2 linked regions of the Ammoniphilus sp. CFH 90114 genome follow. The protein of the gene in region 2 interacts with the protein of the main gene of each other region in a pairwise test. Links are inferred from orthologs where the notes say so. Each region holds a gene or a part of one and is shown on either strand. Other genes may lie near its edges.

What was found. Proteins that work in one complex are often made in the same cells at the same time.
Region 1: the proteins of leuS (region 2) and ligA interact in binary tests that used the Escherichia coli proteins (3 or more experiments, as listed by UniProt). The link is inferred for Ammoniphilus sp. CFH 90114 from one-to-one orthologs.

The regions. Positions count from the first base shown.
Region 1 is NZ_SDLI01000009.1:220,475-223,901, reverse strand. Bases 367-3,314 are described here. They hold ligA (NAD-dependent DNA ligase LigA), read left to right. Parts: upstream 367-814; coding sequence 815-2,815; downstream 2,816-3,314. Other genes in these bases: pdxR (MocR-like pyridoxine biosynthesis transcription factor PdxR), read right to left, coding at 3,259-3,314; EIZ39_RS19685 (anti-repressor SinI family protein), read left to right, coding at 3,035-3,187; pcrA (DNA helicase PcrA), read left to right, coding at 367-465. Outside these bases: more of pcrA, read left to right, coding at 1-366; more of pdxR, read right to left, coding at 3,315-3,427. UniProt on the Escherichia coli protein: DNA ligase that catalyzes the formation of phosphodiester linkages between 5'-phosphoryl and 3'-hydroxyl groups in double-stranded DNA using NAD as a coenzyme and as the energy source for the reaction.
Region 2 is NZ_SDLI01000012.1:39,158-42,662, reverse strand. What follows is about bases 366-3,391. They hold leuS (leucine--tRNA ligase), read left to right. Parts: upstream 366-669; coding sequence 670-3,114; downstream 3,115-3,391. Other genes in these bases: EIZ39_RS26855 (hypothetical protein), read left to right, coding at 3,249-3,386. Outside these bases: EIZ39_RS21410 (hypothetical protein), read right to left, coding at 7-192; EIZ39_RS21400 (monovalent cation:proton antiporter family protein), read right to left, coding at 3,444-3,505.

The sequences.
Region 1 (3,427 bases), on a different replicon or contig from region 2:
TTCCCTCACTCTCGTGCTCTGTTCGAGGACTCGGAGATGGAAGAAGAACGAAGATTAGCCTACGTGGGAATTACGAGGGCTGAAGAGGAACTTTACCTGACACGGGCTAAGATGAGGACCTTATACGGAAGAACGACAATGAACCCGGCTTCTCGTTTCTTAAGTGAGATACCGGAGGAACTGCTAGAGGGAGAAGAACGCAAGCAAGCTGTGAAAGCAGCGGCGCCACGGACCTTCCAAAGGCCTGCAAGTATTGGTACAGCTCATGCGGCAGCCCAACAAGGAGCCGATGTCAACGCAGATTGGAAGCTTGGTGACAAGGTAGAGCACGGGAAATGGGGACAGGGAACCGTAGTCAGCATGAAAGGTCAAGGGGATGGATTAGAGCTAGATATTGCTTTCTCCGCTCCGACGGGAATTAAGAAGCTACTAGCTAAATTTGCCCCAATCAAGAAGTTAACGTAGGTATTCAAGGCAATAACCGGAAGTTTTTCCTCTATTCTTCTTAAGTAGCCCAACATGGCCAAAATAGCGGAACGAATTCCGCTTATTGGCCTCTTAAACCCAAGAATCAGCTGCTTTTGGACAATTAACAGGAAATTCTCTGCTTATTTGGGTCCAAAATGGACGATCGAGCTGCTTAACGGAAAAAATTCCGGTTAAAGGTTCAGGCGATCCGCCAGGCGGCCTAGTGACCTGAAAAATAACCGGACTTTTCTTCTCTATTCGGTTATGTGACTGAAAACAAGAAATTTTTCTCGGGTTTTTTCTCGTTTTGTTAACTTCATACCACCTGCAAAAAAAGGAGAACGATATGGATTTAATGGCCGCTCAAACAAGGGTTGAAGAATTGCGGGAAGTTATAAATAATCATAACTACTTTTACTATGTAAAAGATAATCCTCAAATTACGGACCAGGAATATGACCAATTAATGAGAGAGCTCATGGACTTGGAATCGAAGTTTCCAGCTTTGAAGACAGCCGATTCCCCAAGTGTAAGGGTTGGAGGGGAGCCGCTTCCTTTCTTTGAAAAGGTAGAGCACCGTATTCCGATGCTCAGTCTTGGAAACAGCTTCGGTGCGGATGATCTAAGGGATTTTGACCGCCGGGTAAGACAAAATGTAACGACGGATGAGGTCCGCTATGTGTGCGAACTAAAGATTGACGGATTAGCGGTGTCTTTACGTTATGAGAACGGAGTGTTCATTCAAGGAGCCACACGTGGGGATGGGTCTATCGGAGAAGATATCACTCAGAATCTTAAGACGATCCGATCGCTTCCTTTGCGCCTTTCTGAGCGAAGAACGATAGAGGTGCGTGGCGAAGCGTTTATGCCGCGTAAGGCTTTCGATAAACTGAATAAAGCAAGAGCAGAGCGAGAGGAGCAGCTGTTTGCCAATCCGCGTAATGTAGCAGCGGGATCCCTTCGTCAATTAGACCCAAAGCTGGCAGCAGAAAGGGAGTTGGATCTTTTCCTTTATGGAATCGGCATGCTTGAAGGTGAGCAAGTGGATTCTCATAGCGAAGGTTTGGACTACTTAGAAGCCCTAGGATTTAAAGTAAACCAAGAACGCCGAGTGTTTTCATCTATTGAGGATGTGATCGAGTTTGTAGAAGGTTGGACGGAGAAGCGAAGTCAGCTTCCTTATGATATTGACGGGATGGTCATCAAGGTAGATAGTTATGCACAGCAACGGGAATTAGGCTTCACTGCAAAGAGTCCGCGTTGGGCTACGGCCTACAAGTTTCCGGCAGAGGAAGTCGTGACGATTCTAGAAGATATTGAAGTAAGTGTGGGACGAACAGGAGCGGTCACTCCTACAGCCATCCTCAAGCCCGTAAGTCTTGCAGGGACTACGGTTAAACGAGCGTCTCTTCATAATGAAGATATCATTCGAGAAAAAGGGCTTATGATCGGCGATCACGTAATTGTGAAGAAAGCGGGAGATATTATCCCAGAAGTAGTCGGGGTCTTAGCCGAAAGAAGAACAGGTGAGGAACGTCCCTATTCCATGCCTACCCATTGTCCGGAGTGCGAGAGTGAGTTAGTACGACTAGAAGAGGAAGTAGCCCTTCGCTGTGTCAATCCTTCTTGTTCAGCTCATATCCGTGAAGGGTTAATCCACTATGTATCACGTAACGCTATGAATATTGACGGATTGGGTGAAAAGGTGATTACGCAGCTTTTTAACCATGAGCTTATTCGAGATGTGGCGGATCTCTACTTCCTTGAAAGAGAGTCGCTTCTTGCCTTGGAGCGGATGGGAGAGAAGTCAGTTGATAACCTTCTTGCTGGAATTGAATTAAGTAAGCAAAACTCGATGGAAAAGCTAGTATTCGGGTTGGGGATTCGTCTTGTGGGAGCGAAAGCTGCGAAAACTCTTAGCCAAACCTTCCTTACTTTAGATCGCTTAATGGAGACTACGGAGGAAGAGCTTATTGCCATTGATGAGATTGGACCTAAAATGGCTCATAGCGTAGCGGCGTATTTTGCTATTCCGCAGGTGAGGGAAACGATTGATCGTTTAAGACAAGCCGGTGTCAATTTTGAGTATAAGGGACCTCGTTTAGAGGAAATAAGCAGTGACTCTCCTTTTGCAGGGAAGACAGTGGTGTTAACAGGAACGCTAGAGCAGATGAGCCGAAAAGAAGCGCAGGCTGCTGTGGAAGAGAGAGGCGGAAAAGTATCCGGAAGTGTTAGTGCGAAGACGGATTACGTCGTAGCTGGTGAGGCGGCAGGATCTAAGCTGAAGAAGGCTCAGGACTTAAATATTGCGATTTTAACAGAAGAAGAGTTTATGAAGTTGTTGTAAACAGGATAAGTGGCGTAATGATTCCGCCTATTGAGACTAATAGGGCTAAACCGAGTGAAATAAGGAGAAGTTTTTTCTTCTGTTTGTCCAGGTTTAGCCCTAATTCAAGATATCAGTACAAAAGTACCACTTTTGATGAAAAAATAGTACAAAAGCACTAATCATGTGTTATCATGATTAGAAGTAGTTCAGTATCTTAAGCAACAAGGGGGAGAAGATATGGAACGCAAAACGCTGGAAAAAGAATGGATGGAGCTTGTAGTAGAAGCTATGAATGCAAATGTAAGCAAGGAAGAGTTTAGAGCATTTTTAGAGCGTAAGAAGATGCAAAAGGAGGAAGATCAAAGGGCAGCTTGTCTAGATAAAATGTAAAACGTGGGAAGAAAGCTTCTTCTTAAGGTCTTGTTGTTTATGAGAGAGCCTCGAAGAAGCTTTTTCTAGGTCTACCAGTCAACCCTACCCATGATCTTTATTCCTTCCCTGATTTCCTCGAACGTTGGATGAGAAAAGCCAAGGCAAGCCGCAGGTGGGCTGGCACCATAGAAGTAAGGCGAGGCATCCGTCCAGGTCACCCCATTTTCCGAACAGCTTTGTTTAAACGAAAGATACTCC
Region 2 (3,505 bases):
TCTACATTAAGACCTGCCTAAGTGCGTATGTGCAGATTCGTCGTGCGTTTCTCCTAACTCATCCACGCGCATGAATCCAGTCCTTACATCCGATGCCATCGCCTGTTGTCCTTGTCCTTGCCTTTGTCCTTGCCTAGATTGTTGAGCTTCATTTGCTGTCACTTCTACATCTCCTGCTTGGATATCTGGCATACTGTTCCCTCCTTCCTTTCCTTTCAATAGTATCTCCCATAGTATTTGCTGCGGCCTATGTTTAAAAACCGGATAAAATGTCAATAAATAAATCATAGTGAGAAAACTTTTATTGACAGGTTTGCGAAAAAAACAATAAAATAGACCTATTAGTTTTTTAGAAACTTCGTGTTTACGAAGGCATCTTACATAAATGCTTAACAGCCATGACGAGGAATAGTACGTGGAACCGATGCATTCAGAGAGTTGACGGAGGGTGCGAGTCAACGCAGAGGACAGGGAACTCACCTCGGAGCTGCAGGATTGAATCTGAGTAGATCCGGCCGTTAGCCCGCGTTAAGGGTGTAATAAGTGAGTACATATGTACTAATTAGGGTGGTACCGCGGGAGAATCTCCTCTCGTCCCTAGCGATCAGCTATGGATGAGAGGTTTTTTTATTTTTTTGTTTATCATTCAACAATCTTTTGGAGGTAGTTATGACTACGGAACAAGCAAAGTCCCCTACAACTTACGATCACCGTACAATTGAGAAGAAGTGGCAGCATCACTGGGAAGAGAATAAAACCTTTAAGCTGGTAGAACAGCCGGATAAACCTAAATTCTATGCTCTAGATATGTTTCCTTATCCTTCAGGAGCTGGGCTTCATGTGGGACACCCAGAAGGTTATACCGCAACAGATATCGTGTCCCGTTATAAGCGTATGAATGGATATCAAGTTCTTCATCCGATGGGGTGGGATGCATTTGGACTTCCGGCCGAACAGCACGCACTAGATACCGGACAGCATCCGCGAGACATTACTAAGAAAAATATTGATAATTTCCGTCGCCAAATTAAGTCACTCGGATTCTCCTATGACTGGGATCGCGAAATCTCCACGACGGATCCGGAATACTATAAGTGGACGCAATGGATCTTCCTTCAACTTTACAAGAGAGGTTTAGCCTACGTTGACGAGATTCCTGTGAACTGGTGTCCAGCGCTCGGAACCGTACTTGCAAACGAAGAAGTAATCGATGGCAAGAGTGAACGCGGAGGACATCCTGTCATTCGTAAGCCGATGAGACAGTGGGTTTTGCGTATTACGGCTTATGCAGAGAGACTGCTTGAGGACCTTGAAGAACTAGATTGGTCTGAGAGTATTAAAGACATGCAGCGAAACTGGATTGGAAAATCCGAAGGGGCTGAGCTTGCCTTCAAAATTGATGGGCATGAAGCTAGTCTTGATGTGTTCACTACTCGACCTGACACGCTATTTGGCGCTACTTATTGTGTCGTAGCACCTGAGCATAAGCTAGTGGATGAGATTACAACACCAGAACAAAAAGCAGCTGTAGAAGCTTATATAGAGCAAGCAACTCGTAAAAGTGATCTAGAAAGAACAGATCTTGCCAAAGACAAAACGGGAGTATTCACTGGTGCGTATGCCATCAATCCTGTAAATGGAGCGAAGCTTCCAATCTGGGTGGCTGACTACGTGTTAGTAAGCTATGGAACAGGGGCGATTATGGCGGTTCCTGGTCATGACCAGAGAGACTGGGAGTTTGCCAAGAAATTTGATCTTTCGATTGTGGAAGTCGTGGCAGGCGGTAATGTAGAGGAAGATGCTTACACGGGGGATGGTCCTCATGTGAATTCTGATATTTTGAATGGCTTAAATAATAAAGAAGCCATTACTCGCATGATTGCTTGGTTAGAAGAAAACAACAAAGGGAAGAAAAAGGTAACCTACCGCTTGCGCGACTGGTTGTTTAGCAGACAGCGCTATTGGGGAGAGCCCATCCCGATTCTTCATTTAGAAGACGGAACGATGAAGCCGGTGCCAGAAGACCAATTACCGCTCGTTTTACCTGAGACGGATGCCATTCGTCCTTCAGGAACTGGGGAATCTCCACTAGCGAACATCGAGGAGTGGGTCAATACCATTGATCCTGAAACCGGAATGAAGGCAAGAAGAGAAACCAACACGATGCCTCAATGGGCGGGAAGCTGCTGGTACTACCTTCGTTACATTGATCCGCACAATCACGAGGAGCTTTGCTCAAAGGAGAAGCAAGAAACATGGCTGCCTGTAGATCTTTACATTGGCGGAGCGGAGCATGCAGTGCTTCACTTGTTATATGCTCGTTTCTGGCATAAGGTACTCTACGATATCGGTGTCGTTCATACGAAGGAACCATTCCAGAAGCTCGTAAACCAAGGCATGATCCTCGGGGAAAATAACGAGAAAATGAGTAAGTCTCGTGGAAACGTAGTGAACCCTGATGATATCGTTCGTGACTTCGGTGCCGATACGCTCAGAATTTATGAGATGTTCATGGGACCGTTGGAAGCATCGAAACCATGGAATGTTAATGGTGTAGAAGGCTCACACCGTTTCCTTAGCCGTGTATGGCGACTTTTCGTTCAAGACAATGGCGATTTGAATCCAAAAATCGGGAACCATCCAGGTTCAGAATCGTTTAATCGTACCGTTCATAAGACGATCAAAGCGGTCTCTCACGATCTTGAAGGGCTGAGATTCAATACGGCGATTAGCCATCTCATGGTGTTCCTCAATGAAGCGAATAAAGAGCAGACCTTGCCAAAATCAGCCATGGAAGCTTTCGTTCTGTTGCTTTCTCCGCTAGCTCCACATATTGCGGAAGAGCTTTGGAGCCGCTTAGGTCATAACGATACCTTAGCTTATGAAGCATGGCCACAATACAAAGAAGAGTTAACCGTAGACAATGAAGTAGAAATTGTCGTTCAAGTGAATGGAAAAATTAAAGATCGTCTAGTGATCTCCGCAGGTATGGATCAAGAACAGATCAAGGAAAAGGCTCAAGCACTTGAGACCGTACAAGATGCCATTACAGGCAAACAAATTCGCAAGTTCATCGTTGTTCCAGATCGCCTGGTGAATATCGTCGTTGGATAAGAGGTAAGCATGATAAAGCCGGTTCTTCCTGAGCAGAGGAGGAACCGGCTTGTTTACATTCTTTACTAGACATGTTTTACCTGTTGATCCATATACTAATTAAAAGCTTTTGAAACTAGGCAAGGAGGTGTCACATGGAAAGGTGCTCATGTTGCGGGGCTCCGTTCATCTTACATGGAGGAGTTTGCGACCTTTGCTTTGCAGGGGACGATCCTGATGATTATTTGAGCAACTCCCTTCTCTGTCCACATGATTACGATGATCTGGAGTGACACTTAATTTAGAATACCTAGTCATACAAAAAAGGAGGCGAACCGCCTCCTTTTTTGTTATGAACATTCTTTACGAATCGCCTCTATTTGTTCTCGGTCTGCACTAATCAGCAAGGTAT